DNA from 3 places in the Rhizobium sp. CB3171 genome. Region 2 is predicted to be linked to each of the others. Evidence: riboswitches for the same ligand, from Rfam matches in the RefSeq annotation. Region 2 holds a riboswitch; each other region holds the start of a gene.

Region 1 (10,511 bases), 1.2 Mb from region 2:
CTGCTCGATCGCCTTGCGCACGATCTCCTCGTCCATCTCGTGCAGCCCAATCACCACAAGCCGCGTCTGACGCTCTTCGCCCGGCGTCCAGGCGCGGTCGAAATAATGGTCGATGCGGCTGCCGACGGCCTGGATCTGCAAGCGCATCGGCTTGCCGGGCACATCGACAAAACCCTTGAGGCGCAGGACATCGTGTTCGGCAATCACGCCCTTCAAGTTCTCGATAAAGGCAAGCGGATCGGCGATCGGGCCGAGCTCGACGATGAAGCTGTCGAATTCGTCATGATCATGCGGTGCGCCGTCCTCGTGTTCCAGCTCGTGATGTGATTTGCGGTTGGCGATATCGCCTTCGGTGCCGATGCCGAGGCCGAGGAGGATGGCGGCCGGAACCTCACCATTTTTCGCTTCGATGATCGTCGGCTTGCGGGCGGTGCGAGAGGCAACTTCGGTACGGACGCGACCAAGGCCAGCGACATCGATCAGGTCGGTCTTGTTGAGGACGATAAGATCGGCGCAGGTCAATTGATCCTCGAACAGCTCCTCGATCGGGCTTTCATGATCAAGCGATTCGTCTTCGACACGACGGGCTTCGACAGCATCGTGATCATCGGCAAAACGGCCGGCGGCGACAGCGGCGCTATCGACCACGGTGATGACGCCGTCGACGGTGACCTGGGTGCGGATATCCGGCCAGTTGAAAGCAGCGACGAGGGGCTGCGGCAACGCCAGACCGGAAGTCTCGATGACGATATGATCGGGACGCGCATCACGCTCCAAAAGCTTGGTCATGGTCGGGATGAAATCGTCCGCGACCGTGCAGCAGATGCAGCCGTTGGTCAGCTCGATAATGTCGTCCTCGGTGCAGTTTTCCGCGCCGCAGCCCTTCAGCACGTCGCCATCGACGCCAAGATCACCGAACTCGTTGATGATCAGGGCGATCTTCTTCCCGCCGGCGTTCTGCAGGAGGTTGCGGATCATCGTCGTCTTGCCGGCGCCAAGGAAGCCGGTGATGACGGTGGCGGGAATTTTTTCCTGGTTCATGCGGATCAACCCTTCATTTTCAGCGGCAGCCCCGCCGCGATAAAATAGACTTCGGCGCTCGCCGCCGCGATCATCTGGTGCAACCGGCCGGCATGATCGCGAAACTCGCGCGCCATACGGTTTTCAGGCACGATGCCGAGCCCGACCTCATTGGAAACGAGGACGAGGCGTGACTTTGCGCCCGGTAGAAATTCGGTGAGAGCGGAAAATTCCGCCGCGATGTTGCGCTCGGCCATCATCAGGTTGGTGACCCAAAGCGTCAGGCAATCGACGAGAACAGCGCGGTCCTCGCCGTCGATCGCCGCCAGCCGCGCCGTAAGATCGAGCGGCTCCTCATGCGTCGTCCAGAGAAGATCACCCCGTTCGGCGCGATGTTGTGCGATGCGATCGCGCATTTCGTCGTCCCAGGCCTGGCCCGTCGCCACGTAATGACGATCGAGGCCGGTATCCGAGATCAGCGATTCGGCGAATCGGGATTTACCGGAGCGTGCGCCGCCGAGAACAAGAACGGCGCGGGACGGTGAGGATAGCATCGGCTATTTCCGCCCCGACACAAAGGCGACCGCGGGCGCGATGCCGCCAAAGCCGCAAAGCAGGCGCCTGCGCGCCCAAAATTCATTTCGCGCCATGACAACCTCCGTGCTGGCAGCCGAGACATCCGTCCCTGGGGTGGGCCTTGTGCCCGGCACGTATGGCAGGTCTCCTGGCTCGCGGATGAGGCGCAGCAAGCGGGGCAAACCGAAATCGGTCGCCTCCGCTCCTGCACCAGCGGATCTCCCTCGCCTTCCCGGCAAACATCATGAAAAGGCGGACGATTCGTAGAATTAGAGGCGTCCAGCCCTGGTTGATCATGATGCCACGCCAGTGGCTTTTCCGGCTCGAAGCTGCTTTCACCTGCCCGCACCACGCGGACCATCAGCAAAATACCCCCCAAACCGGATGAAAGACCCTGACCGCTCTACAGTCGCGGGGTCGGCTGTGATGAGAACGCCCGAGTTGGGTCCGCCCCTTCACATTCCCTTTTCATCCCATGCGACAGATCGCCGCTCGGGAACCATTCGTTATGCCGCAATGATTAGGCTTTCGGTCCCGGCAAGTCAATCAAGGCCGGCCGATACGACATCGGCTGTCCTAACGGCGAAATATGCATAAAAGTCGCAGCGGTTTGGCGCTCTTTTTGCCGTATTTCTTTGATGTTAGGAGTTTATAGAAGCCAAGCACGTAGCTTTGAGCAAAAAACTGTCGTCTGTTCCCCATGTTACAGAAATTCCAACCGCGCCGCCTCGGCGTCTTCTCCGCCCTATTCGATCTTGGTCGGTTCAGGGCATTGCTGCGTCGTGGCGAATTGGGGCTGGTTTTCGCCGGCGCCCTGGCGGGAATAGTCTCCGGTTGCGCCGTAACAGCGATGAGCTTTGTCTCGCGCAAGCTTCACAGCGCCATCTATGGGATCACCGACTATGAGCGCCTGAGTTCGGCAGCGGTAGCTATACCAGACAAGTCGGTGCTTCTGATCGCGCCCATAGCCGGCGGCATCATCCTCGGCATCTTGCTCTATATATTGTCGCGCACGCGCAAGAAGCCGATGGTCGACCCGATCGAAGCCAATGCGCTGCACGGTGGCCGTATGTCGCTCACCGATAGTATCCTCGTTGCGGTGCAAAACCTGATCTCGAACGGTTTCGGCGCGTCGGTCGGGCTTGAAGCTGGCTACACGCAGCTTGCCGCCGGCATTGCGTCGAAATTCGGCTATAAGATGCAGATGCGCCGCGCCGACCTGCGCATGCTCGTCGGTTGCGGCGCTGCCGGCGCCATCGCCGCCGCGTTCAATGCGCCGCTCACCGGCGCCTTCTACGCTTTCGAGCTGATTATCGGAAGTTATTCCATCCTCACCCTGACGCCGGTCGTCGTCTCAGCGCTGATATCGACCATGATCGCAAGATTGCTCGCCGGTGACGACTTCGCCATCGACATCGATCATTTCGGTGCGATCGTCCCTGCCGACTATCTTCCGGCTGTCCTGCTCGGTGCTTTCTGCGCCGGTATAGGCATCCTGATCATGCAAGGCGTCGCCTGGGTCGAAGAGTTTGCGCGCAAGAGCTCCATCGCGCCGCCCTTCCGTCCGGCGCTCGGCGGCCTTGTCGTCGGCCTGTTGGCGCTGATCTCGCCGCAGGTTCTGTCGGCCGGCCACGGCGCACTGCATCTCAACCTGTCGACAAATGTGACACTCAGCGCATTGGCCGGACTTTTCATCCTGAAATCCCTGGCCTCCGCCGTGTCGATCGGATCCGGCTTCAGAGGCGGCTTGTTCTTTGCGTCGCTGTTCATGGGCGCGCTGCTCGGCAAAATCTTCGCCTATTGCGGCCCCTATTTCGATCACGCCACACTGACGCCGGCCGTCTATGCCGTGGTCGGCATGAGCTCGCTTGCCGTCGCCATCATCGGCGGCCCCTTGACCATGACCTTCCTGGCGCTGGAGATCACCGGCGATTTTCCGATCACCGCCCTGGTGCTCGCCGCCGTCATTACCTCGTCGCTCGTCGTGCGCACCACCTTCGGCTATTCCTTCGCAACATGGCGCTTCCATCTGCGCGGCGAAAGCATCCGCAGCGCCCATGATGTCGGCTGGATCCGCAATCTGACGGTCGTCCGCATGATGCGCCCGGACGTCCACACGGCTGATGTCAACACGAGCATCGAGGAATTTCGTCACCGCTTTCCGATCGGCTCGGCGCAGCGCGTCATTCTTATCGACAAGGACGAGAAATATGCCGGCATGGTGCTGATGCCGGACATTTATGCGAGCCCGGTCGAGAAGGACGACGAGGAACACGGCCTCGCCGATTTCATCCGCCATCGCAACGATTTCCTGCAGCCGCAGATGAACGCCAGGCAGGCCGCCGCCCTGTTCGACCAGACGCAAAGCGAAGCACTCGTGGTGATCAACGACCTGATCGAGCGCAAGGTGATCGGCCTGCTCACCGAGAGCTATACGCTGCGCCGCTACAGCGAAGAACTCGACCGCCGCCGCCGCGAAGTGTCGGGCGAAATTTAGTACACGAGGCTGTCGAGCCAGGCCGGATCAAGCACCGCTTCCAGCTCCGTTGCAATCTGGTCCAGAGCCGCCTCGACGCCGGCGCGGTAATCCATCCGCTCGCCGGTCAGGCCGAAGCTTGCAAGCAGCTTTGCCCGGTAGGCGTCGCTGGTGAAAAGCCCGTGCAGATAGGTGCCCATGATCAGGCCGTCGCTGGAAAGCGCACCATCCGGCCGGCCGTCGATCATCGTCGAGGGCCGGTCGCAATCGGTGCCGCGAGTCACGCCGAGATGGATTTCATAGCCCGAGAGCGGTGCGTCGTATTCCCTGGAAAAAGCCACGCTGTTGCGCAATGTCTTTTCCGGCGCCATCTCGGTCTCGACATCGAGCAGGCCAAGCCCCGGTATCTCCGTCACCGATCCCTCTATGCCGAGCGGATCATGCACCACGCGGCCGAGCATCTGATAACCGCCGCAAATGCCGATGACGCGGCCCCCGCGGCGGACATGATCAGCTATATCCTGATCCCACCCCTGCGCCCGCAAATCCATCAGGTCGCCGATGGTCGATTTCGAGCCCGGCAGGATTACGAGTCCTGCGTCCGCGGGCAACCGCTCGCCAGGGCGCACGAAGACGAGATCGACATCGGGCTCGGCGCGCAGCGGATCGAGATCGTCGAAATTGGCGATGCGCGGCAAGACAGGCACTGCGATCTTCAACGCGCCATCCGAGCCGCGCGCCAGCCGCTCCAGCACAACCGAATCCTCGGCTGGCAGCCGGCCCGCCGCCTTTAGCCAGGGCACGACGCCATAGCAAGGCCAGCCAGTGAAGCCCCCAATGGCATCCACCCCTTCGCCGAACAGCGAGATATCGCCGCGAAACTTGTTGATCAGGTAGCCACGGATCATCCGCCGGTCTTCCTCGGGCAGGATATGATGGGTGCCAACCAGCGAAGCGATCACGCCCCCGCGATCGATATCGCCGACGAGCACGACCGGGACATTAGCGCGGGTGGCAAAACCCATATTGGCGATATCGCCCTTCCTGAGATTGATCTCGGCCGGCGAACCGGCGCCCTCGACGATCACCAGATCGGTACCGGCGCGCATGGTCGCAAAGCTTTGCAGCACGGCGCCGAGCAATTGCGGCTTCAGCGCCTGGTAATCCCTGCCCTTTGCCTGCCCCCAGACCTTGCCCTGCACGATGATCTGGCTGCCGGTTTCTGATTGCGGCTTCAGCAGCACCGGGTTCATATGCACCGATGACGGCACGCGCGCGGCCAGCGATTGCAGCCATTGCGCCCGGCCAATTTCGCCGCCGTCCTCGGCGACCGCGGCATTGTTCGACATGTTCTGGGGCTTGAAAGGGCGCACCCGAACGCCCCTGTTGGCAAACAGCCGGCAGAGTCCGGCGACCAATACCGTTTTTCCGACATCGGAGCCGGTCCCCTGCAGCATGATCGCCTTCGTCATCCGTTATCGCTCCGATATGGCACTACGACCGAAAACCCTGGTTTCGCCTTGATTCTGCCGCGATGATTAACAGCGAAAAGCCGGATCTGCGAGGCAAAAAAGCATCACGTCCTCACATACTCTATTTGCGACATTCGATGACGACTTCATCCATTGTTCGGCGCACTGAAGAGGATTATCTCCGTCGCCAATCAAACAACGAATGCCGGTCGATCCGGCCCGAGGAAACCCCGATGCTCTTCATCTTCAACAACAAGAATTCCATCCAGATCGCCTGGAATTCGAAACTGCCGTCGCGCCGCCCCGAGAGCCGCCTGCAGCAGCTCGATACCCGCTTCGGCCCGATCGGTTTCATCCGCACCTACAGCGTCGGTTGATAGGCCGTCAAGGCCGCCAACCGACCGCACATCAAGCCGCCATGCGAGGGCATAGGCGGCTTTGCTGTTTCCGCCATTCAGGTGCGCCGTGGTCCGTCCGCACCTCGGGAATATCCTATATCGATTCTGCCTGAGACCGTTAGCCTAAGCCCAAAACGCGAAAACCGCGCGATCTCCAGATCGACGCGGTTTGCCAAAAACGCCGGCTCGCTTGCATTTCACACTGCAAGGCTCGCTTCCTCCGGTACGCACTACCTGATCCGGAGAGGCAGGTTTGTCCCCCGCCACGTCCAGATTGATAGCCGGACATCGTTACCGGAGGGTTATTAAGAGCTTAAATAAGGATGAATCCGAAAATTTTTTGAATTTTTTTCGGCTTGCCTCGACAGACTGAAAACGGCGCGAATGGAATAAAAAAGGTCTTTGCCGGGCGCGATATTTTAGCGATGTTTAATCGCTACGGGTTCGCTTGCCTCTTCCATAACCATTTTACAGCCATGAATAGCAGAAAACAGGCTAATTCAAGCGCTTATATAAGCTTTTCGACAAGGCGTGGTAAGCCCGCACGGTCGACGGCAGGTTGATTTCTTCACTCAAATCCTTAGGCTGCATCCTGTCGATGCGAAAAAGAGCACGGTCGCGACATGGTTCGTAGCCGCATAAAGAGCAAGCGCACGACTGAAAAACAGGGGACCGGACAGACGTCGTCAGCGGCGAGTGAACGGTTGTGGTGCGACCACGCTGACGGGGGATCGGCAGGCATCATGTCTGCTGGAGTCGATTCCCGTAACTTAACGAGAACTGGGAGACATTATCCAATGAAGAAGCTCATTGCTTCCGCCATCTTTGCATTTGGTGCCTATGCTTTGGCTGGCTCGGCGCAGGCTGCGGAATGCGGCGACGTGTCAATTGCTGAAATGAACTGGGCGTCCGCCGGCGTCGCCGCGCAGGTCGACAAGATCATCCTGCAGAACGGCTATGGCTGCAACGTGACGCTGGTCACCGGCGACACGCAGCCGACCTTCGCCTCCATGGACGAGAAGGGCGAGCCCGATGTCGCGCCCGAACTCTGGGTCAATGCCGTGCGCACCGCGCTCGACAAGGCCGTTTCCGAAGGCCGCCTGATCGAGGCCGCCCCCCTTCTCAGCGACGGCGGCGTCGAAGGCTGGTGGATTCCGAAATTCATGGCCGACGCCCATCCGGATATCAAGACCGTTCAGGACGCGCTGAAGCATCCGGAACTTTTCCCCGCCCCGGAAGATTCCTCAAAGGGCGCAGTCTACAATTGCCCGTCGGGCTGGAACTGCCAGATTTCCACGGCCAATCTCTATAAGGCGCTTGGCGCCGAGAAGCTCGGCTTCACGCTGGTGGACACCGGCTCGGCCGCTGGTCTCGACGGCTCGATCGCCAACGCCTTCGAAAAGAAGACCGGCTGGCTCGGCTACTACTGGGCTCCGACCGCGATCCTCGGCAAGTACGAGATGGTGCGCCTGAGCTTCAACGTGCCGCATGACAAGAAGGAATGGGATGCCTGCACGGCCATCCAGGATTGCGCCAATCCGAAGGTCAACTCCTATCCGGTTTCCGACGTCTATACCGTCGTGACCAAGGCGTTTGCCTCCAAGGCAGGTATTGCCATGGATTACGTCAAGACCCGCAAATGGGACAACGGCACGGTCGGCAAGGTTCTGGCCTGGATGACGGACAATCAGGGCACCAACGAAGACGGCGCAAAATACTTCCTGAAGACCTACCCCGATATGTGGACCAAGTGGGTATCTCCAGAAGTAGCCACCAAGGTGAAGGCTTCGCTTTGACATGAAACGCGTGGACTGGCGGCCGGCACTGCGTCGGCCGCCAGTTCCATATTCGCAGCCGCGGCGTCGACGCCCATATCGACGGAGTAACGCGGCCTTAGGTCGCAACAAGCGCAGGATGGCGCCTTCAAATGGTGTAAAAAAATAAACAGCAGTCTGACGAACCGGTCGCAGCGCTGCCCACCATCCGCACGTGAAGGCCACACGCACGGGCTGGTCAAAACCGGACAAGAAGGGGAATTTCATGGCTATACAATGTAGTTTTTTGCCGGATGTTCTATGTAATTTTCCGGCGATCGACGACACTCTCATTCGCGCCGCGCGCAAGAATATCGATGATGGCTTCAGAGGAATAGTGCGGGCTTACGGCAATGTCATCGATGCCGTGGTTCAGCCGCTGCAATGGTTTCTGAACTATCTGGAATGGCTTTTCACCAATACGCCTTGGTTCATTGTGCTCTTCGTCATGATGGCCGTCGTCTACGCCGCCAGCCGTAATCTCAAGATCGTCGCCGGCACCGCTATTTCCATGATCCTGATTGGCGTCTGTGGCCTCTGGGGCGACACGATGGTGACCCTTGCCATGGTGACCGTCTGCACCCTGATCGCGATCGTCATCGGCCTGCCGATCGGCATATTGATGGCACGTTCCGATCGGCTGCAATCGATCATCAACCCTACCCTCGACGTGATGCAGACGATGCCAAGTTTCGTCTATCTCATCCCCGTCGTCGTTATTTTCGGCATCGGTAAGGTCCCTGGCCTGATCGCTGTCGTCATCTATGCCGTTCCGCCGATGATCCGGCTAACCAATCTCGGCATCCGCCTCGTTGATAAAGAAGTGCTTGAGGCAGCCGACGCCTTCGGCTCGTCGCACCGGCAGAAGCTGTTCAACGTGCAGATTCCGTTGGCGCTGCCCACTATCATGGCCGGCATCAATCAGACCATCATGATGTCGCTCGCCATGGTCGTCGTCGCCTCGATGGTCGGCGTCGGCGGGCTTGGCAAGAACACGCTGCAGGCGATCAACAATCAGTTCTTCACAGTCGGCTTCCTCAACGGCTTCGCCCTGGTCGCGATCGCCATTATTTTTGACCGCACGAGCCAGGCCTACGGCAGACGGCTCCAGAAGCACTCGGAGGTCATCCATGGCTAGTCATGCGATCCAGATCAAAAGCCTCTACAAGATCTTCGGCCCACGCGGGCGCGACTATGTGGATGCGGTGAAAAACGGCATCGGCAAGGCCGAGCTCAACGAGACGCATGGCCATGTCCTCGGCCTGCAGGATATCAATATCGATATGCCGGCCGGCGCCATTACGGTCGTCATGGGTCTCTCCGGCTCCGGCAAATCGACGCTGATCCGCCATATCAACAGGCTGATCGAACCGACCGCCGGCGAAGTCCTCTATGACGGCGTCGACGTCTGCAAGATGGGCGAAAATTCCCTTCGCGAGTTCCGCCGTCACAAGACGGCGATGGTGTTCCAGAAATTCGCCCTGCTGCCGCACCGCACGGTGATCGAAAACACCATCTACGGCCTGGACATCCAGGGCGTGGCCCGGACAGAAAGCCAGAAGAAAGGCCAATACTGGATCGAGCGCGTCGGCCTGAAGGGGTTCGAGAACCACTATCCGAACCAGCTTTCCGGCGGCATGCAGCAGCGCGTCGGCCTTGCCCGCGCGCTCACCAACGATGCCGACATCCTGTTGATGGATGAAGCCTATTCAGCACTTGACCCGCTGATCCGTGTCGACATGCAGACCGTGCTTCTCGACTTGCAGAAGGAGTTGAAGAAAACCGTCGTCTTCATCACCCACGATCTCGACGAAGCACTGCGCCTCGGCGACAAGATCGCCATTCTTAGGGACGGCAAGGTCGTGCAGCAGGGCAGCGGCCAGGAAATCGTGCTGAAACCTGCCGACGACTACATCACCGCCTTCGTCAAGGAAGTGAATCGCGGCCGCGTTATTCAGGCTCAGACGATCATGAAGCCGATTGTTGGCGAGGCGCACGGCGTACGCATATCCGGCGACATGACGCTGGAAATGGCGGCCAAACAGATGACCGACGGCGGACAGACCGCTGCCGTCGTCACCGATGCCGGCGGCCGGCCGATCGGCGCAATCGACCTGCAAACCATCATCGCCGCCATGGTGACGCCGACGACGCATGAAGCGGCGCAGATGGCAGCAGCCTGAAACGAACCTCCATCATGAAGCGAAAAAGCGCCCTGCCCTGGGCGCTTTTTTCTTGTCCATCGCATTATCGAGCAACCTCTGCCTTTATCCCGGCATTGTACTCATATAAAGAAATGTTTATATCTGCATTTCAATCCGATTTATCCGACGCATTCGAGGAGACGCCATGACCGTCACAGCCAATCCCTTGACCGATCTTCTTGCCGAAAAGGGCGTGCTGCTCGCTGATGGCGCGACCGGTACCAATCTTTTCGCCATGGGCCTGGAGGCCGGTGAAGCGCCGGAACTCTGGAACGAACAGCATCCCGAGCGGATCACCAAACTGCACCAGGATTTCGTCGACGCTGGCGCCGACATCATTCTCACCAACACCTTCGGCGGTACCCGCCACCGGCTGAAGCTGCACCACGCGCAGGACCGCGTTCACAGCTTGAACAAGCAGGCAGCCGAGATCGCCCGCGCTGTCGCCGACAAGGCTAACCGCAAGGTCATCGTCGCCGGCTCCGTCGGCCCAACCGGCGAATTGTTAATGCCGCTTGGTGCGCTGACCTATGAGGACGCTGTTGCCGCCT
Region 2 (10,511 bases):
ATCGCGCTGGATGCCTTCTCGTCGCTGCCGAAAGTTGAAGAATCAGTCGCCGCGCCTGTGGTCGAATCGCGGCTTGCCCATCTCTCGGATTTCGCCTTCTGGGACGCCATGCCCTTCGATGGTGAATTCCTCTCCGCCATCAAGGGCAAGCCGGTCCAGCCGATGCTCGTTCCTGAGATCCAATCTGAGGTCGAATCGATCGTCGCGAAATTCCGCGTCGTCGAATGCCGCCGCCCGTCGCCTGCCGTAGACTCACCGCTACAGACCGAAATTTTAACGGCCGTTGCCTCCGCCGCACCTGCTCCGGCTATGGAGCCGGCCCCGGTCGGCGCATTCGTGATGGACGAGCTTGCCGCGCTCGAAGCTGCGGTACTGGCGCCCTTTGTGCCGGCCTCGATCGAGGCCGCAGCGCCGGTCGAAGCGGACGCAAAGGTGACGGAACCTGTCGCGTTCATCCCGCCCGCCTTCGTCACCGCAGTATTTGCCGGTGAGGCAGAGGCCATTGTCGAGGTTCAGCCGGCTGCGGCTCCGAGCCTGCCTTCTCCGGCTCCGGTCATGGTCGTCGCGCCGATACCGGTTCGCACGCCGGCGCCGGCTGCGGCCGCTCCCATGGTTGAAGCAAAGCCGGTCATTCCCGCCGTCGAAGCCGCCAAACAGCGTCTGATCGATCCGCCGCCGTCGCAGATTACGCCGCGCAGGGCTAATGCCTTGGCTCTTCCGGAATGGCGGCCGATCGCCCGCAGCGGTGAGGGTGAATATGAGCTCCCGCCCCGCGAACTGCTGCAGGAGCCTGCCGCCCGGACCGGCGTGATCATGACGCAGGAAACGCTGGAGCAGAATGCCGGCCTTCTAGAAAGCGTGCTCGAAGACTTCGGCGTCAAGGGCGAGATCATCCATGTCCGTCCAGGTCCTGTGGTAACGCTCTATGAATTCGAGCCGGCCCCCGGCGTCAAATCCTCGCGCGTCATCAATCTCGCCGACGATATCGCTCGCTCGATGTCGGCTCTGTCAGCCCGCGTCGCCGTCGTTCCCGGTCGCAATGTCATCGGCATCGAACTGCCGAACGTCACCCGGGAGACCGTCTATTTCCGCGAAATGATTGAGTCCGCGGATTTCGAGAGGAGTGGCTACAAGCTGGCGCTTGGCCTCGGCAAGACGATCGGCGGCGAGCCTGTCATTGCCGAACTCGCCAAGATGCCGCATCTGCTCGTCGCCGGCACCACCGGCTCGGGCAAGTCCGTCGCGATCAACACCATGATCCTGTCGCTGCTGTACCGCATGACGCCGGAGCAATGCCGCCTGATCATGGTCGATCCGAAGATGCTCGAACTCTCCGTCTATGACGGCATCCCGCATCTGCTGACCCCGGTCGTTACCGATCCCAAGAAGGCCGTCATGGCGCTGAAATGGGCCGTGCGCGAGATGGAGGATCGCTATCGCAAGATGTCGCGCCTCGGCGTGCGCAATATCGACGGCTATAACAGCCGCGTCGCTTCCGCCCGTGAAAAGGGCGAGACGATCCATGTCATGGTCCAGACCGGCTTCGACAAGGGCACGGGTGCCCCGATCGAAGAACAGCAGGAAATGGACCTGACGCCGATGCCCTATATCGTCGTCATCGTCGACGAAATGGCCGACCTGATGATGGTTGCCGGCAAGGAAATCGAAGGCGCGATCCAGCGTCTGGCGCAGATGGCGCGCGCCGCCGGCATCCATCTGATCATGGCGACGCAACGTCCCTCGGTCGATGTCATCACCGGCACGATCAAGGCAAACTTCCCGACCCGCATCTCCTTCCAGGTGACCTCGAAGATCGACAGCCGCACCATCCTCGGCGAGCAGGGCGCTGAGCAGCTCCTCGGCCAGGGCGACATGCTGCATATGGCCGGCGGCGGGCGCATCTCGCGCGTCCATGGTCCCTTCGTTTCGGATGAAGAGGTCGAAAAGGTCGTCGCACATCTGAAGACTCAAGGGCGGCCGGAATATCTCGATACGGTCACCGCCGACGAGGAAGAAGACGACGAGGAAGAAGACACGGCTGTCTTCGACAAGGGCGCCATCGCCTCGGAAGACGGCGACGATCTCTACGAACAGGCGATCAAGGTGGTCATGCGCGACAAGAAGTGCTCGACCTCCTACATCCAGCGCCGCCTCGGCATCGGCTATAACCGCGCTGCCTCGCTCGTCGAGCGCATGGAAAAGGACGGTCTGGTCGGCCCCGCCAACCATGTCGGCAAGCGTGAGATCATCTCGGGCAACCGCAATGGCGGCGGCAATTCGGGCCAAGACGATTTCGATTGATCAAGCAGGCTGCAAAGCTAACGCGACATGAGAGCGGCATAACGAGGCGGCTTTCCAACGGAAGGCCGCTTCTTTTTTATCAGACGCGCTCGAGCTTGATATGCGGCAGCGGCGGCAGCTCGACGCGGATGGCGTCATCGGGTTGCACGCGGCCACCCTGCGAGACGATACCCATGATGCCAGCCTTGCGGATCAGACCGCCATCGGCATCTTTATCGAGCACCGCATGCAGCAGGCCCTTCTGGAAATCGTCGATTTGCTTGCACGGGTTGCGAAGCCCAGTCACTTCCACGATCGCTTCCTCGCCGATATGCAGGCGCGCCCCTCGAGGCAGGGAAAGTAGGTCGATCCCTCGGGTCGCTATATTCTCGCCCATGTCGCCCGGAGCAACAGAGAATCCCTTTTCTGTGAGTTCGTCGAACAGCTCCTCGTGGATAATATGCACTTGACGCAGATTGGGTTGCGTCGGATCGACCGCGACGCGCGAGCGATGCTTTACCGTCACCCCCATATGCGCGTCGCCTTCCACGCCGAGCCCCGTCAGCAGTTGAATGTGATCCTTGTTCTGCTTGCTGAAACTATGCACGCCGCTGCTGCTGACTGACGTCACATATACGCGTTTGTCGCCCATGCCGAACCCTTCCATAGCGTGTTGCTACCCGTTGAAGGCAGCCAACCGGCTCTCAGATCTTGAGGACTTTTCCCGGATTCATGATCCCTGCAGGGTCGAACGCCGTCTTAATCCGGCGCATCAGATCCATCTCGATTTCAGGGCGGATCGAAGCCAGTTCGTCGCGCTTCAATTGCCCGATGCCGTGTTCGGCGGAGATCGAGCCGCCATGTTGCAGCACCAGCCCGTGCACGATCTTGTTCATTTCGCGCCAGCGGCCGATGAACTCCGCCTTGTCCGCTCCCACGGGCTGCGAGATGTTGTAGTGGATATTGCCGTCGCCCATATGGCCGAAAGCGCAGATGCGGGCGCCGGGCATGGCGGCCATCACTGCCTTCTCCGCCTCGTGCATGAATTTCGGAATCTGCGCGACCGGAACGGAGACGTCGTGTTTGATCGAGCCGCCCTCCGGCTTCTGCGCGTCCGACATGCTCTCGCGCATGTGCCACAGCGTCTTTCGCTGCGCCTCGGAATTGGCGATGGTCGCATCCTGAATCAGGCCGGCCTCGTAACCTTGCTCCAGCAGCGTCGTCATCATCCTCTCGGCGGTCTCGGCCGAATCCGATGTGGAGATATCGATCAGCACATACCAGGGATGCACTGTTTCCAGCGGATCGCGCACGCCCGGAATGTTGCGGGCGGTGAACTCGACGCCGATGCGCGGCATCAGCTCGAAGCCGGTCAGCGCCGGGCCGCAGAGGCTGGCCGCATTCTTGAACAGTGTCAGTGCGTCTTCGGTCGATTGGATACCGGCAAAAGCCACCTGATGACCGAGCGGTTGCGGGAAAAGCTTCAGCACTGCGCCGGTGATGACGCCGAGCGTTCCCTCGGCGCCGATGAAGAGGTCGCGCAGGTCATAACCGGTATTATCCTTCTTCAGCCGCCGAAGACCGTTCCAGATTTCGCCGGTCGGCAGCACCACTTCAAGGCCGAGGCAGAGCTGGCGCATATTGCCATAGGCAAGAACGGCCGTGCCGCCGGCATTGGTGGAGAGATTGCCGGCAATGCGGCAGGAGCCCTCGGAGCCGAGCGACAGCGGAAACATGCGGCCATGCTCTTCCGCCGCTTTCTGTACGTCAGCCAGGATACAACCACCATCGACGATCATGGTATTGCCGACCGGGTCGATGTCGCGGATGCGGTTCATGCGCTCCAATGAGAGGATGATGTCGGAGCCGCCCTCGCGTGGCGTCTGGCCACCGACAAGGCCGGTATTGCCGGTCTGGGGCACGATGGCCGTGCCGGTCTCGCTGGCAAGCTTCAGGATTGCCGAAACCTCTTCTACCGAGCCCGGCTTCAAGAGCAGGGGCGATGCGCCGTGATAGAGCCCGCGATTTTCGATAAGATGCGGTGCGATCTCCGCAGGGTCCTGCACGGCATGCTTTTCGCCGACGATCGCGGCAAAGCGATCCAGAAGGGCGGAGGAGGGGGCGGAGCTGCTCATGGCGTGTCCTTTGCCGATGTGTCTTTGACCGGATTTACTCTCTGGGCGCGGCCGCGCGGCGCAGGCGGTCGTTGATGGCTTCGCCGAGGCCTTCGTCGGGAATGCTGGAAAAGGCGATCATTGCCGCGCCGCTGCCATCGGCGCGTTTCATGAAATCGAACAGATTGGCGGCGGCTTCCGCAAGATCGCCGGACGGGCTGAGATCGAGCACCATGGCCGCGTTCTCCGCACCGGCAATATCCGGCCGGCCAAAACGGATCAACGCCTCGCCCGGTAAAACAGCAGTCGCATCGAGCCGTACCGCAGCACCCGGCGCATAGTGCGAGGCAAGCATGCCTGGCGCTTCAATGGCCGGCGAGGCGCCGTTCTTGCGCTTGAGCGGCTGACCTGCGATCCGTTCGATCTCCTCAGCCGCGAGGCCCCCCGGCCTCAGCAGGCGCATCTCCCCGTCCTCAACCTTGACGATCGTCGATTCAACGCCGACAACCGAAGCGCCGGCATCGAGGATGAGTGTAATCCGTTCGCCGAGATCGTCATGAACATGATCGGCGCTGGTGGCGCTGATCTTGCCGGACGTATTGGCGCTGGGGGCGGCGAGCGGCCGGCCGAAGGCGCGGATCAGCTCGCCAGCAAAACCCTGCGGCACACGGATGCCGATCGTATCAAGCCCCGCGGTTGCCAGCGGATGGATATCGCTTTCCGGCCGCAGCGGCAGCACAAGGGTCAACGGACCGGGCCAGAAGGCTTCGGCCAGCTTCCGCGAGATCGGGTCGAAGATCGCATGGCGTTCCGCCATGGCAAGATCGCTCATGTGGCAGATCAGCGGATTGAAGCGGGGCCGCCCCTTGGTCTCATAGATGCGGGTGATAGCAGCGGGATTGGTGGCATCGGCGGCAAGCCCATAGACCGTCTCGGTCGGCAACCCGATCGGCAGCCCCTCGGCAAGCGTTTCCGACGCCGCAGCTATAGCCGTTTCGGGATCCTGGAGAATGTCTATGTGTCGCGCCATGGCCTGACCGTTGCAGTTCAGGCCGTTCTTATGCTTTTCAAGTTTGGGGATCAATGATCAAAGCTGGCGAATGATGTCGCGGAGCTGTTCGTTGCGTGCGCCAAGCAGCAGCACATTGCGGATGGCGATCTGCGGATCATGCGTGTGGAAGAGTACGCCGTTGCCTCGGATCTCGCGGTTGATCGTCAGCTTCTTTTCCGGCGATTCCTGATCCGGCAAAACGGCGACGGCAAAATACATTCGTGAATATCTCAGGCTGATATTTTCGAAGAAGTTGTCGTTCTGCCCGATGCGAGCAAAGAAATTGGCGATGTAGAAGGCCCAGCTCACCTCTTCATACTGCGCAAATTGCGTTCGCGCCGCAGTGACATGGCAATAACCGAGATGCGGCGTGTCCTTCAGCGTGTGATGGAAGATCAGCTTCGGAAAACGAATCGATTGGTGAAAGCTGTTCAGCCGATCGTGGGTCTTTTCGCCAGCATTCCGCAGCTTATTCGCCGTGCGCTCGGCCACTTCCTCATAGCTGAGATAGCGCCGCTCTTCGGCCAGCCAATGCGCCCTGTCGCGGGTGATGCGGCCGGTGCGCAGGAATTCGCTATGGGAGGCCGCCGGCAATTCTGGTTCCGGTTCGGCGGGCTTCTTGGCGTCGAAATATCTGAGCTTGGCCATGGCGGCACTCACGGTATGGGTATGGATAGCAGTTGATAGATCGCCTAGCTTGAGCCGGGCTTAAGCGCGCCACGCTGGGATGTTTGGAAGGATCAGAGCCATGCCGGGTATCACCGAACTCAAACTGCTGATTGCGAGCATGAAGCCAAATCTCATTGAAGGCGAATTCGTCTTTTGCTGCGTGCCGCCTTCAATGCTGACAGACTATATCCATTTGAAGCCGATCGGAATGTTCCACGAAAAAGAGGGAATGACGCTGATCCTTCCGATCGAGGCCGCCCGGCAGGCGGGGCTTCCGGCTGAACCCGCCATGCGAATGATTAGCCTAGACGTCCATTCCTCGCTGGAGGCCGTGGGCTTGACGGCCGCCTTTGCTATGGCACTCGGAAGCGAGGGCATCAGCGCCAATGTCGTTGCGGCCTATTATCATGACCATATCTTCGTGCCGATCGCCGATGCCGAGCGTGCCATAGCGGCATTGAAGGCGCTCTCCGCCGGACAAGATCGTCCCTAAAATTCATCGCCCATCGCTCTGTCGCAATCAAGATAAAGCGTCATGGAGCGCAGAATGGTTCGCGCGGACGCGCATTTTGCCGGCACCAAGCTAATAGCTTGAATTTGTTCGTATTATCGCGACAAAATTCGCGTCATTTCCAAGCTTCATCTCATCTGTCGCCAATTTCGAAGCCGATGTCGCATTGCAGCAGAGCGACGCATGAGGCGGGAGCTATGATGACCTCAATCTCAAGGTGCCGTCTATTAGGGAGGCGGAGAATTGGGAAGCCGGTCAAAATCCGGCGCTGCCCCCGCAACGGTGGTGGAGTGAGGCATGGCAGATAAAGCCACTGGGTCGAGAACAACCTGGGAAGGCGCCATGGGGTCCCCTTGGGGACCGCTCCAGAGCCCGGAAACCAGCCTTGGGGACGATAGATTTCACTGACCGCGGCGGGCAGTCGGGGGGTAATGCGTTGGGCCGTTTAAGGCCGGCCGGTGCATGTCCTCTGCCTACTGCCTGGTATTGCACGAGGATAGACACATGGATATCGGCACCGACGTTTTGCGACAATTGAAGAACCGCCGCCAGGGTTTCAGCCTGGAGCAGGCCTTCTATACCGACCCCGATTATTTCAAGCTCGACATGGAGATGATCTACTATCGCGACTGGCTGTTCATCGGCCATGATTGCGAAGTGCCGCGGGCGGGCAATTATTTCACGGTCCAGGTCGGTGATTATCCCGTCGTTATCGTCCGCGGCCGGGATCAGGTCATCCGCGCCTTCCACAATAGCTGTCGCCACCGCGGCTCGCGTGTCTGCGCCTCCGAGCGCGGTTCTTCGGCCAAGCTTGTCTGCCCCTACCACCAGTGGACCTACGAGCTCGACGGTTCACTGCTTTTCGCCCGGCAGATGGCGGAGGATTTCGACAAGAGCCAGTTCTCCCTGAAGCCGATTCACTGCGAAAGCGTCGGTGGCTATATCTTCATTTGCCTGGCGAAGAATGCCCCGGATTTCTCCCCGGTCCGCGCCGCGATCGAGCCTTACATGGCGCCGCATCGCATCGGCGAGACGAAGATCGCCTTCCAGAGCACCATCATCGAAAAGGGCAACTGGAAGCTGGTATGGGAGAACAATCGCGAGTGCTATCACTGCGCCGCCAATCATCCGGAGCTCTGCCGTACCTACCCGGAAGCGCCGACCATCACGGGTGTACAAGGTGCGATGAACGATCCCCTCATCACTGAGCACTGGCAGCGCTGCGAAGCCGCCGGCTTGCCGAGCCAATTCAAGATCGCACCCGATGGTCAGTTCCGCGCCGCCCGCATGCCGCTGATCGAAGGGGCTGAAAGCTACACCATGTCCGGCAAGCGCGCCGTCAAGCGGCCGCTATCGCCTGACGTGACCATCAACAATATCGGTGCGATGATCCTGTTCCATTACCCGACAACGTGGAACCATCTTCTCGGCGACCACGCTATTTCCTTCCGCGTGCTGCCGATCAGCGCCGAGGAAACCGCGGTCACCACCAAATGGCTGGTGCATAAGGATGCGGTCGAGGGCGTCGACTATGACCTCGAGGAACTGACCCATGTCTGGACGGAAACCAACGATCAGGACCGTCGCATCGTCGAGGAAAATGCCTTCGGCATACGCTCGCCGGCCTATGAGCCCGGCCCCTATTCGGAACTCCACGAGGGGGGCGTCATGCAGTTCGTCGAGTGGTACTCGAATTTCATGATCAACCGGCTGCAGGGCGACCAGGCCAAGCTGTCGGCGGTTGCCTGAGTATGAACATGACCATCTCTCTCCGCCATCAGCACCTGGACCAGATGCAGCCATGGAGCGACAGGCAGCATCTGCTCGAATGCCTGTCGGCAACGCCGGAAGCGCCCGATGTGATGACCTTCACATTCCGCTCCGACAAGGATAATTGGTTCCGCTATCTGCCGGGCCAGTTCGTAACCCTGGAACTGCCGACGGCGCCCGAGCCGGTCATGCGCACCTACACGCTGTCGTCCACGCCGTCGCGGCCCTTTTCCGTGGCCGTCACGGTGAAGGCGCAGAAGGACAGCATCGGCACGCGCTGGATGTTCGAGAACCTGAAGCCCGGTATGCGCATCAAGGCTTTCGGCCCGCTCGGCGATTTCAGCCACATCCGTCATCCCGGCGAAAAATATCTCTTCGTTTCGGCCGGCTCCGGCATCACGCCGATGATGGCGATGACGCGCTACATGGCCGACACAGCGCCGTTGTCGGACATCACCTTCGTTAATTGCTCGCGCAGCCCCGCCGACATCATTTTTCGCTCGGAGCTGGAATATCTCGCCCGCTTCATGCCGAACCTCGATCTCGGCTTCATCGTCGAGGGCTGCGGCCGCACCGATCTCTGGTCGGGGTTGAAGGGCCGCATCGACAAGGCAAAGATCGGACTGCTCGCGCCAGATTTCATGGAACGCACCATCTTCTGCTGCGGCCCTGAAGTCTTCATGGATGCCGTCCGCTCCATGCTGGAAGCCCACGGCTTCGACATGGCGCGCTACCATCAGGAAAGCTTCCAGCCGGCGCAGGCGGCAACGCCGCTGGCCGAAGTCAGCGATGACGCGTCGACGGACGCGGCGACCTCGATCCGCTTCACCATGGCCGGCAGGGATGTCGCCTGCGCCCCAGGCCAGACGATCCTGCAGGCCGCGCGCGGCGCCGGCGTACGCATCGGTGCTGCCTGCGAATCCGGTCTCTGCGGCACCTGCAGGGTGATGAAACTGTCGGGCGAGGTCGAGATGAACCATAATGGCGGCATCCTCGACGACGAAATCGACGAAGGCTACATTCTGGCCTGCTGTTCGCGGCCTAAAACGGATGTGCAGATAGAAGCCTAAGCCTTTTGAATCGAGACTACTTATCCGCTATCGGGCGGCTCCCGCCCGATAGCGGATGCGCTAGAAATCCTGATAATTCAACTCGTTGATCTCGACCGTCTTCGGCTGCGTTGCGGCGGTGACGATTGGGTCGACCATCAGCGAGACGAGCGTCTGCAACGGCGCGGTACAGCTTGGTCCCTTGGCAATGATCATGGGTGCAGGTTCCGGCTTTGCGGGCAGCAGATCGCCCTGCGGCCAGATCTTGGCGAGCTGCACCTTCGTCATCGCCACGACATTGACATCGATATCGGTAAGCGTCCCCGGCACGCGGTAAGGACAGGCCTTCTCCGAGCAATTGTCGGATGAGGAGAATTGCCAGAGCGCATAATTGTCCCAATTGCCGAGCGGGAAGGTGCCTTTTACATCCGGCTTGTAGCGCGCATACCACAGCGGCAGCCGCGACAGGATCGGATAGTCCTCGCGATGATCGGCAATATACCGGGCGGTGTTGTGATTGGTATAGAGAATGGGATAGCGGCCGGTTCTCACCTTGATGTGACCGACGAAGATCTGCGCGTCATCGAGCGACATGAACTGGGTCGCGTCCAAGCCGTCGATATCGAGCACCATCAATTCGTCCGGTTTCGGGTCGGCATAATCCAGAAAATGATTGGCCTGGTCGACAGGGTTGCCGGGCCGTCCAAGGTGGTAGGCGCCCCAGAGCAGGCCGTTCATCTTGGCCAGCATACGGCGCGTCTGATACAGCTCGCGGCTGACGGCATATTTGCGCCACATCGTCTTGCAGTGCGCAAAGGTGTCGCCGGCATGATCGCCGGTGCAGCTAAAGCTTTCGGGCAGGCCGTCGGAAGCCTTGGAGATGAAAGCGGCTATGCGCTTGTCCTGCAGAAGCTGATCCCAATCGATGGTATTCAATTCATAGGCATCGACGATGATGGCGTTCTGGGGATCGTTCCAGGGTTGGTTCTCAGCGGCCGCAAGCCGGGAAGCCGGTCCGAGCAGCGCCAGAACCATCAGGAAACTGCAAATCAGAGGGTGAGTCTGCC
Region 3 (10,511 bases), 1.3 Mb from region 2:
GAATACTGCATTCCCGAAATACCCAAAAATGGCATGATTAAACCTGCTAATAGAAATCGGCCCCATTCGAAACTTCTACAGCAAAGCACTTGAATATTTATTAAGTCGACTGGTTTCCCATAAATGAAAAAGACGACCGCCGGCCGCCTTCTCATATACTATACTCTGGACGTTGCCGCTCGGACAAGGTCAACCGCCCTCGCCCGCTGCCACGCCGTCCGATCACATCACTGGGCAGATGCCTTGCCGCGACGACGAGTGCCGCTCCTGACCTCCAGCGGCTCCGGCAGTTCCTCTTCGACCTGCGGAGCGATGTCTTTCACGACATCTTCATTGACGACTTCCGGCCCATCTGCGGAGTCGGCCAGATTGGTGGTCGCCAGCAGATCGGTCTGCCTGCCGCGCTTGCTGTCGCGGACGATGTGCAGCTCCTGATGCGGATAGGGAATAGCAATCCCCTCCGCCCGAAACCGTTTCAGAATATCGATGCGCAGATTGTTGCGGATTTCCATGCCGTCGGAGAGATCGGAGAGATAGAAGCGCATTTCGAAATCGAGCGAGGACGGACCGATGCGCAGGAATTCGACATGCGGCTCGGGATTTCTGAGCACCTTCGGGATGTCGCGCACCAGCTCCAGCAGAATGTCCATCACCCTCTGCGGATCGGCATCGAAGCTGACGGAAACCGGGATTTCAGAGCGCGCCAAGCGGTTGCGGTGCGTCCAGTTGCCGACGGAGCCGTTGATCAGCTCCGAATTCGGCACAATGATCGACTGCTTGCGGAAGGTTTCGATCTCAGTGGCGCGTACCGAGATGCGCTTGACGATGCCTTCCGAGGTACCCGAGACGATCCAGTCGCCGACCTTGAAGGGCCGCTCGACCAACAGGATCAGGCCCGAGACAAAGTTCGACACGATATTCTGCAGGCCGAAACCGATACCGACCGAGAGCGCGCTGGCGACGAGCGCCAGACTCGACAGGTCGATGCCGGCAGCCGAAATGGCGATGATAGACGCCACCGCTACGCCGAGATAGCCGATGCCGGTCTTCACAGAGTTGCGGACACCCAAGTCCACCTGGCCGCGCGCCATGACGTTGCTGTCCAGCCAGCGCTGGAACCAACGCGTCACGAGATAACCGCCGGCAAAGAGCAGAACGCCAGCGAAAATGCCGACCAGCGAAATCGACATGTTGCCGATGCGGATTTCGGTGAACAGACGATAGGCAATCAGCTCCAGATCCTGGATATGGAATCCCCAGGACAACAGGATCAGTGGTATGCCGGTCATGAGCGCGACAGCGTAGGTCGCAAGGCCGGCCCCGAGACCAGCCTGATCGAGCGCAACGTCGCCGAGCGCGAAACGGCTTTCGAGGAAACGTCCAATGATCGTCTCGGCAAAAACGCCCTGCCTCGACACCGACTTGCCGAGCTGGAAGCCGAGATACATGGTCGCCAGAACGGCGCTGGTGACGATCAACTGCGTTGCAATGAAGCGCGCCAGGCCGACATAACCGATAAAAGCCGTGAAGATCAGCAATGTACCGAGCACCCGAAGGATGATCGCCATGCCATGCGGCCAACGACGGCCTGGAGCATCGGGATTGCCGTTCTTTGCAAGGATCGGCGAACCGAAGGAGGCGGCAATCAGGATAAGACCGATCAACAGAGCCGCAAAGAAGCTCTTCGCCACCGTGACGACAACCGGCGATCCCATGGATTCGCTGATGCGGTCGAAAACATAATCAAGACCGTTGACGACGGCCATGGCCTGCATGCACCAGCTCAGCGAGCGGGCACCTTTGTTGGACAGCTTGACGAGCCGCCAATGCGGCCTGAAGGGCGCAAAAACGGCATTGGCCAGGCGGCCGACGAAATAGACCAGCCCGATGAAGCCGAAGAGAGCGGCCAGGACAGGCGCGATATCCGGCCGCAGCACGTTGAAATTCGACAGGAAGAAAAAGGACGTAACGAGGAATGCGACCAGCGACAGCGTGCGGATCAGCGTCGACCAGAAGGCGACCGAGAGGCGGCTAATATAGGGCGGATTTTCAATGTTTTCGTCCCGCACATAATATCTGCGGAACAACCGGTAGCCTCCGGACAGAAAAATCAACGCCGCACCAAGCGACAGGAAGAGGGCAGCCATAAGCGACCCAAGCTTCGCCTTCACGACAAAGCCGATCCAGCTTGTTACGGCAGTGCTGAACTCTACGCCCTCGTTGACAAAGGCCGTTCCAGCATCCTCGAATGTGGTGGCGGAAACGCCAGTACGCTTGAACAGCGTCTCGGCAAACAGCTTGCGGCGCACTTCGACAAGTTGCATCACAAGCCGGTTACTCGCAGCAACGAGATTGTCGGCGTCGACAGTCACGGCGCTGATCTGCGAACGTTCGGCGTTGAGACGGTCGCGCTCCTGGGTAACGATCGCGGCTTCCGGCGGCTGCCCCTCCTTGGGCGGCGCACCGAGCTGTGTCAGGCGCGCGTCAATCTCGGTAGTGCGCGGCTTCAACCGCGCCGAAATCGCCGCTACGGAGCGATTGAGCTCGTCCGCCCGGCCGGAAAGGGCGACCAGCGCATTGTCATCAGCGCCCTCTTCCTTGGAGTCACCTTCGATCGAGGCGAAGTCCTTCTTAGCCTTGGCGAGATCGGCAACGGCAGTCTCCAGCAAACCGTTGGCGAGCTGCGCCGACTGCGGCGCTTGGCCTGCGGGCTGCTGTTCCGGTTGCTGCGTCGGTTGTGCCTGCTGCTGGCTTTGCGCAAAAGCCCGCCCGCCCATCAAAGGGCCGGCAACAATGGCTGCGCTCAGCCCCATAAGCAGCACGGGCAAAAAACGGAGACGGTGTTTCAGCGGGCGCAAGCAAAGCTCCTCGTCGCAGTAAAGTCGCCGGCGGCGAGTAAACGGATTCGCCGCACGAAAAAACGGAAGATCGGATCTTCCTAAACTGTGATTGCGAATTTCATATTCCCTTGGCCTACGCCTTGTAAGGCAAAGAAAGGCGACACAAAGGCATTTACACCTTTATTCCCTCAGAATCCTGCTCCAGGCTCGGCGAGATAGTCTTTCTCAGCCTCTGTCGACACCCGGCCAAGGAAGACATTGCGATGCGGGAAGCGGCCGTAGGCGGCGATGATGGCGCGATGGCGAACCGCATAATCGATCTGCTCTTCAAGGCCGAGCGAACGGAAAAGTGCCACGGACCGGCCCTGTTCGGCCAGGTCTTCGGCATGCTCGAAAGGCAAGTAGAAGAATATCCGTCGTTCCGCCGGCATCCCTCGATCCGCACCGACCTCCAAAGCCTCTTTCGCCTCCTGCAAAGCCAAACCATCCGTCGCAAACGCAAGCGGTGTGCCGCGATAGATGTTTCGGGCGAACTGATCGAGGACGATGACCGCTGCCAGCCGGCTTTCGGGCGTTGCCCGCCAAAGATCAGGCACGCCAGCCGCCAATGCCAGATGCGTGTCGCGAAACCGACGGCGCATCTCTTCGTCAAGAGCAACGGTGGAGCGGAACCAATCCTCGCTCGTGCACTCCTCGAACCAGAAGCTCAGCACTTCCTCTGGCGTACAAACAATCGGATCTGCGGCCATTCGCTCCCTCCCGGCATGCCCGTCGGGAGATAGGTCCACGAGCGGCGGGTGGCAATGGTGAACGCCGCCCGTTGGTCACCTTTTTCGCAGGATCAGAATGAAGGCAATGCCGCCGACCAGACCGGTAACGACGCCGATCGGCATGTCCTCCGGCGCCATGACAAGCCGCGCAGCAATATCGGCCCAGACCAATGTCAGTGCCCCGAAGGCGGCGCTAAGCGGCACGACACGGACGTTGTCGCCGCCGGCGAGAAGCCGGACGAAATGCGGCACCATCAGTCCGACAAAGCCGATCGCGCCCGAAAAAGCGACCATGACGCCCGTCAGCAGCGCCGTGACAACAAACAGCATGAAGCGGAATTGCGAGACGGCAATGCCGAGCGTCGCTGCCGTCTCATCGCCCATGGCAAGCGCGTTGAGCTCCCGTGATTTCAGCATCAGCACGGCAAGGCAGACAAGCAGCACGCCGGCCGGATAGATCAGATGCTGCCACTGCGCCAGCCCCAAACCACCGAGCATCCAGAAGACAACGGTATTGGCCGCCCTGGGGTCGCCGAGAAAAATCAGGAGATTGCCGAGCGCGGTAAAGACAAAGGCGACGGCGACGCCAGACAGCACCAGCCGGTCGGCTGATTGCGAGCGCGTCAGCCGGGTCACCAGCGCTACGGCGGCGATCGCGAGTAGCGCGCCGGCGAAGGAGAATAAGGGTACGGTCAGTAGCCCAAGGATGAGCCCCGTATGCAGTAGTGCCAGGATAGCACCGAAAGCGGCACCTGAGGAAACGCCGAGAAGATGCGGATCAGCCAGCGGATTTCGCGTCAAGGCCTGCAGCACAGCTCCGGTGACCGCAAGCCCGGCCCCCACGAGCAACGCGAGAATGACGCGCGGAAAACGGACGTCCCAAACGATGCTTTCCTGTCCGCCCGACCAGGTGACGGGAAACAAGCTGGCATGCAGCTTGTTGCCGACGATCGACCAGACGGTCGCAAACGGGATCGGTGCCGCACCGAAGGAAACGCCCGCCGTGATCGACATGGCGAGGAGAGCGACCAGGAGAGGGATTAGAATGGGAAGGCCAATACGCATGCGAAAATCCAGGAAGCGATCCGATCCGCTCAGTGATCGACTGGACGGATGGGCATTGTCGTTCGTTACATCGCTTCCGGGTGGAAAGCCTTCGCCAGCGTTGCGATCGCCTCGATATTGCGCGGTCCCGGCGTGGCCTCGACATAGGGAAGCACGACGAAACGGTCGTTCTTCACCGCGTCGATGGTCTTGAAAGCCGGATTGTTCTTCAGAAATGCGATCTTCTGGGCCGCCGTGACTTCGCCGTAGTCGACAATGACGATGACCTCGGGGTTTTTCTCGATCACAGGCTCCCAGGAGACCTCCGTCCAGCTCTTTTCGACATTGTCCATGACATTGGTGCCGCCGGCCGCTTCGATCATTGCCGTCGGGATGCCGTACCGGCCCGAGGTGAAGGGCTTCTCCTCACCGGAATCATAGACGAAGACGCGGGTCGGCTTGTCGGCACGGCTGATCTTCGCCTGGATAGCGCCGAGCTGCTTGCGATAATCCGCCACTAGGGCTTCCGCCCTATCCTCGACACGGAAAATCCTGCCGAGATTGAGCAGGTCGACGAACATGTCGTCCATGGTCGGCTTGTTCTTCTGCATGACGAAGATGCAGGATTCGGTGAGCTCATAGACCTTGATGCCGAAGGTCGCCAAAGTCTGCGGCGTCACTTCGCCGCCCACTTTCATGCCGTAGTTCCAGCCGGCGAAATAAAAGTCGGCATTGGCTCCGAGCAACACTTCCTTGGTTGGATATTTCGGCGACAGCTCCGGCATTTCCTTGATGCCGTCCCGCAGCTTCTCATCCAGCGTCTTCCAGCCGGAAACCCCGGTGTAGCCGACCATGCGATCCCTTAGCTTCAGCGCCAGCATCATTTCCGTGAGGTTGACATCGTTGGAAACGGCGCGCTCCGGCGCCTTGTCGAAAGTGACATCGCGATTGCAGCTACGCACGGTGACGGGTTCGGCCAAAGCAGCGCCAGCAAAGAACGTACCGAGCAGCAAGGCGGTAGCGGACAAGGACATGCGGAAAGACATGGATGGCTCCAAATTATCGAAGAGAAAACGTAAAACGATGGGATGTGTCGCCCACGACCTGACGGCTCGCTTCGACACGGAATGCGGATGAGATGCGCTCGGCGGTCAGAACCTCGGTTGCCGAGCCGTGGCCTGTCAAACAGCCGGAATCGAGCACTGCGACATGGGTGGCGAAATCGGCGGCAAGATTGATGTCGTGCAAGGTCGTGATGATCGTCCGACCAAGGCCTTTCAGCAGCTCCAGTATTTCGAGCTGATGGCGGATATCGAGATGGTTGGTTGGCTCGTCGAGGATAATCAGCTCCGGCTCTTGCGCCAGCGCGCGGGCAATCAATACCCGCTGCTTTTCGCCGCCCGAAAGCGACGCGAATTGCCGGAGCGCCAGATCCTTGAGCTCCAGGCGGACAAGTGCTGCCGCGGTCGCCGCATGATCCTCCTCGCTCCAACGCGCCATGCCCTTGCGATGGGGAATGCGGCCCATCATCACCACATCGCGGACGCTAAAGGGAAAATCGCCCGGCGTCTCCTGCAGGACGACGGCGATACGCTGCGCCGCCTCGCGCGGGCCGATCGACCAGAGATCGATGCCGTCGAGACGCACGCAACCCCGTTGCGGCCGGATACCACGATAGAGGCAGCGCAGCAGGGTCGATTTACCCGCCCCGTTCGGGCCGATGATTGCCAGCCGATCACCAGCTTTGACGGACAGGCTGATGTCCCGGATGATCGGTTTACCCTTATGCGGGCCCCAGGTGACGCCGTCAGCTTCCAGTCGCAAGCATTTTTCCAGCATGACCCCGCTCCTACTGCAAGAGCGTTGCTTGGCGTTCGGCCGAAACGATCGCAGCCGGAATGCACGCCAATGTCTTGCCGCCCAGCATTTTCGGGCGTTCGCCTTCCCGTGTCAGGCCATCGGGCCGATCGCGGTAAAGCTCGGCGAAGGAGACGAGTGCCCCGATATCCGCCTCGCCCGCGATGTCGCCGAAGAGGTAGGTCGCCTTTGCCGTTGCCTGGAAGGCGACGGTGCATGGCCGATCGCAGCCGGCCATGCAAACGCTGCCCTCCAGACTGAAATCGTCGGAAAGTGCCGCGCCAGCCTGGGTAATGGCGGCCTGTAGATGCTTCAGCAAATCAAGACCGGGACGGCATGGCGCGCCGACGTGACGGCAATTCGTGCATACGGTGATCCGATGCGTCTGCTCTCTCGCTGTATCCATGAAAAGCCTCCCGGAGATCTCGCCGGAGGCAAAGTCAAGATAGGGCCTGCGGACGCGAATGCTCCGTCGCCCAACCACTGAATTTCCATCGGAACACCCCGTCCGTTGCGGTTGACGTCATCGATGGCAGGTCTCCTGGCTCGCGGGTCACAGCCCGTTCGCACCTTCCCGGCATGAAGCCAGTGGCATGTCGCGAACGCGCTCTCCGCTTACAGTTGCGGGGGCAGCCACGGTTTTGGCCCCTGATGGGTAATCCGCACCGTGTTCCCTTTTCAGCCGCCCTCCGGATGATTCCGGCGGCAGCACCATCGGTATGGTTCATCTCACAGAAAATCAAAGCGAGCAATGGTAGTGTCATTGAGGTCTGCACTTGTCCCCGAATTCCGGTTCGCGTGAATGGTAAGCGCATTTGTTATGTTATTACGTTACTAATTTCAATCAAAAAATAAGGCATGGCGATGAGGCCGAAGCTCGTATTCATAAGGGCTGTTGAACATGGCAAATGACCTCGCCTCCGAGCTTAGGCGAGCGACAAAAATCCCAATCACACCGCCTTGCACTGCGGATAGAACCGGGCCGCCACGCCTTCGGCGGCCGCATAGGCCTGCGTGACGATCTCGGGCACGAGATCGATGTCCGGCAGGCTGCCGAGCCCCAGCGGGCCGATGGCGAAAAGTCCCTCGATTATGCGGCCATCTGTGGAAAGCGCCCCCGTTGCTTCGACAGCAAGGCCAAGACCGAGTTCATCCGGTGTGGCGAGGCCCGCGTTGATCAGGCTCCGCATCAATGGCGTATCGAGATCGGGCTCCCGGCAGCGGCAATCGATCACCTCGTCGGCATAGATCTGCTCCGCGCCCTGCTGACCGGCCGGCTTCAGCATCAACCCGGTCGGCGTGCGCCTTAGGAATTGGCCGCGACGCGACAGCGTGTTGCCCTCCGCCAACTCCTGCTTCAGCCGGACATACAGAGCCTCCGGGAGACGGTTTCTATGGCTGTCGTAAAGGGCGCGCAGATGGCGGTTGAATTGCTGCTTCTGTCCGGCCGGCAGCGAGCGCCAGAGGGAGCGCGCATGTTTGCGCAGGCCGTTCATGACGGATTGCCAGCTTTGCCCGCTCGCCTCCGCATTCTCGCAAGCCCGCCGGATAAAACGCACAATCTCGCTGAGACTGCCGGGCATTGCTTCTGCAGGAAAGACCGGATCGGCATTGCTGCGGGTGTGGCTCTGCGGCAGAAAGCCGTGTCTCGAAACGATGGTGATCTGCCCATCATAGCCGTTGTCGCGCATCTGCAGCAGCCGGTCCACGACGCGCAGACCGCTACCGAGCAAGACCGTATGCGGGCGCGACACTAGGCGGCGGGCGCGGACCGTCGTCGGCGTCGCCACCGGTTCGCCGCTCTGCGGCTCGTGATCGGCAATGCCGTAACCAGTCGCCAGGACCACGGTGTCGAACGGGGGATAGACGGCGCCGGCGCTCTCCACCAAAAAGCGGTCGCCATGGCTGCGGCGAAGGCCGATCACCGTCTCGCCGCTGACCTGCACCGCAATATCCCGCCGCGAGGACAATGCCTCGGAAAAGCGCTGGTACACATAGTCGCTGAAAATGCTTTTGGGGACGAATATCTGCAAAAAGCCCGGTATGGCCGCCGGCACGGCACTGCGGAACGCGGCATTGCTACAGAGCCAATCGTTGAAATCATCGGGATCGCCAGCGGAAACCGAGAGATCGCGCACACGGCTGTTCAGGATTTCGCTGCTATGGCCGGAAGCCAACGCCTGACCGCCGCTGACGCTGGAATTGGGGTCGAAGAGCTGCAGATGAAAGGGCGTCCGCACCGTCTTCATCAAGGCGATCGCCGTCATCATGCCGGAAAAGCCGCGGCCGATGACAGCGATGCGCGGCATCGCATAGGCCTGCGCCGAGGCATTTGCCCTGGCAGAAAAAAGTCCCTGAACCGTCATATCAACTCCTGGGGCAAGAGGTGGTCGATCATGCTTTTCTGAGGGCACGCTGATACTTTGCCTGTGACCCGCACACAGCTCGCGGCCATCAAACGCTCGGCCGCTAGAGCGCCGCGCGTCGTAAACGCATTGGACGCTCTGGTTCTTGAATCCAGGGCATCCCTCTACCTGACGGGATGCTCTGGGCGGGCTCCCATTCAAGCTAGGAAGCCCGTTGCCTTCGTCAACCTGGACACACATCGAGCCATTGACGGCTCGACAAATGTCATTGTCGCTATTGTCTACTTATTTAGTCGTATATGAAAGCGCGAAAATGCGCCGGTAGCAAGCGCTTTCTTGCGACCGCATTTTTCATGGAAGACGACGCTTATGGCATGGCCCCGCACAGGACGTCGTGCAACGGTGGTCTTGCCCGCCTGAATTGCCGATCCTCGACCCCCTTCGTGAACGCGGAAAAGAGTTGGAAGCCCTGCTCCCATCGGCCAAAACCGCTGGCGATATTGATGTGGCCGGCATGGCCGAGATCATGAAGCTCACTATCCCATCGCGCGGCATGATGCCGAAGCTCGACGAAATCCATGTACGGATCATCGCGGCTGCCAACGACAAAGCTCGGAAATGGCAGAGCTTTAGTCGGCATTGTGCCGAAATCGATGGCGCCGGGATGCAGCCTCTCCGTCCGGTCGAGATCACAGGGAGCCACAAGAAAAGCGCCTTTCACATGCCGGGCGGCGGGGTGATCTGCGAGATTTGCGGCAAGCAGGCATCCGAGACTATGCGTGACGAGCCAGGCTTCTTCCACCCGCTCCAACTCTCTCTCCAGCGCCGCCAACCAGTGTTCCAGCACCGGCCTCGACCATGAAGCCTGACGGACGATGGCCGCAGAGGTCTTATCGCGCGCCCAATGGCGCTGCCAATGCCCCTCGGCGGAGCCGTTTAAACCCGGAAGGATCAGTGTCGCGACCACGGCGCTCTCCTGGATGCGAGCGATGGCTGCATTGAGCCGCCCGCTTACAATTTCTCCATTCGGTGCCTATTATGGCGGATAGCGAAATCTGGATAAGCAAAGAAAATCTATTGTATAGTAGATCTATAGAAATTACGATCATAGCGCTTTCGCCAGCTAAGTCACTGATATGCCATCGTTGATGGGGTTATGAATGGGAACTGTTTCACAGTTGCACGAGCGCACCAGACCGCTCGCACACCGCATTCAAAGCGACGAGGAAGCGCTGGAAATCGCGCGATCGCTGGCCATCCAATTTGCACAGCAGGCAAGCGACCGCGACATCAACCGGGTGTTGCCCTACGAGGAGCTGGAGGCCCTGTCGCAATCCGGCCTGCTCGGCATCACCACTCCGTCCGAATATGACGGCATCGATATTTCCAACTCCGTTCTTGCCGAAATCATAGCCATTCTGGCCGAAGCCGATCCTTCGATCGCCCAGATTCCGCAGAGCCATTTCTACATTCTGGAAGCGCTTCGCGTCGATGGCAGCGAGGAACAGAAGAATTTCTTCTTTACCAGGGCGCTGGCCGGTGACCGCTTCGGCAATGCATTTTCCGAAGTCGGCACCGGAACGGCCGGTCAATACAACACGCGCCTGACATCGGACGGGTTGGGCTATCGCGTC

What was found. Region 2 has a riboswitch for cobalamin ahead of QA648_RS02350 (aromatic ring-hydroxylating dioxygenase subunit alpha). Riboswitches for the same ligand answer to the same signal wherever they lie in the genome.
Region 1: linked by a shared signal. The riboswitch ahead of cobU (bifunctional adenosylcobinamide kinase/adenosylcobinamide-phosphate guanylyltransferase) and the one ahead of QA648_RS02350 (aromatic ring-hydroxylating dioxygenase subunit alpha) in region 2 are both predicted to bind cobalamin.
Region 3: linked by a shared signal. The riboswitch ahead of QA648_RS08570 (DUF1636 domain-containing protein) and the one ahead of QA648_RS02350 (aromatic ring-hydroxylating dioxygenase subunit alpha) in region 2 are both predicted to bind cobalamin.

Annotation. Positions count from the first base shown of each region.
Region 1 is NZ_CP121652.1:1,706,053-1,716,563, forward strand. It holds gene cobW (cobalamin biosynthesis protein CobW) at 1-1,041, opposite strand, end outside; gene cobU (bifunctional adenosylcobinamide kinase/adenosylcobinamide-phosphate guanylyltransferase) at 1,047-1,574, opposite strand; cobalamin riboswitch at 1,717-2,115, opposite strand; gene QA648_RS08400 (chloride channel protein) at 2,297-4,093, shown strand; gene QA648_RS08405 (cobyric acid synthase) at 4,090-5,544, opposite strand; gene QA648_RS08410 (hypothetical protein) at 5,778-5,921, shown strand; gene QA648_RS08415 (ABC transporter substrate-binding protein) at 6,740-7,738, shown strand; gene QA648_RS08420 (proline/glycine betaine ABC transporter permease) at 7,983-8,894, shown strand; gene QA648_RS08425 (glycine betaine/L-proline ABC transporter ATP-binding protein) at 8,887-9,939, shown strand; gene bmt (betaine--homocysteine S-methyltransferase) at 10,106-10,511, shown strand, end outside.
Region 2 is NZ_CP121652.1:480,657-491,167, forward strand. It holds gene QA648_RS02320 (DNA translocase FtsK) at 1-2,301, shown strand, start outside; gene QA648_RS02325 (MOSC domain-containing protein) at 2,381-2,932, opposite strand; gene QA648_RS02330 (FAD-binding oxidoreductase) at 2,985-4,415, opposite strand; gene QA648_RS02335 (L-threonylcarbamoyladenylate synthase) at 4,450-5,424, opposite strand; gene QA648_RS02340 (DUF6656 family protein) at 5,482-6,093, opposite strand; gene QA648_RS02345 (ACT domain-containing protein) at 6,194-6,607, shown strand; cobalamin riboswitch at 6,824-7,028, shown strand; gene QA648_RS02350 (aromatic ring-hydroxylating dioxygenase subunit alpha) at 7,130-8,374, shown strand; gene QA648_RS02355 (hybrid-cluster NAD(P)-dependent oxidoreductase) at 8,377-9,465, shown strand; gene QA648_RS02360 (GH25 family lysozyme) at 9,526-10,479, opposite strand.
Region 3 is NZ_CP121652.1:1,739,410-1,749,920, forward strand. It holds gene QA648_RS08540 (response regulator) at 1-35, opposite strand, end outside; gene QA648_RS08545 (mechanosensitive ion channel family protein) at 228-2,858, opposite strand; gene QA648_RS08550 (DUF924 family protein) at 3,029-3,589, opposite strand; gene QA648_RS08555 (iron ABC transporter permease) at 3,665-4,675, opposite strand; gene QA648_RS08560 (ABC transporter substrate-binding protein) at 4,741-5,700, opposite strand; gene QA648_RS08565 (ABC transporter ATP-binding protein) at 5,714-6,493, opposite strand; gene QA648_RS08570 (DUF1636 domain-containing protein) at 6,504-6,917, opposite strand; cobalamin riboswitch at 7,025-7,242, opposite strand; gene QA648_RS08575 (FAD/NAD(P)-binding protein) at 7,462-8,877, opposite strand; gene QA648_RS08580 (alpha/beta hydrolase) at 9,245-9,844, opposite strand; gene QA648_RS08585 (SfnB family sulfur acquisition oxidoreductase) at 10,038-10,511, shown strand, end outside.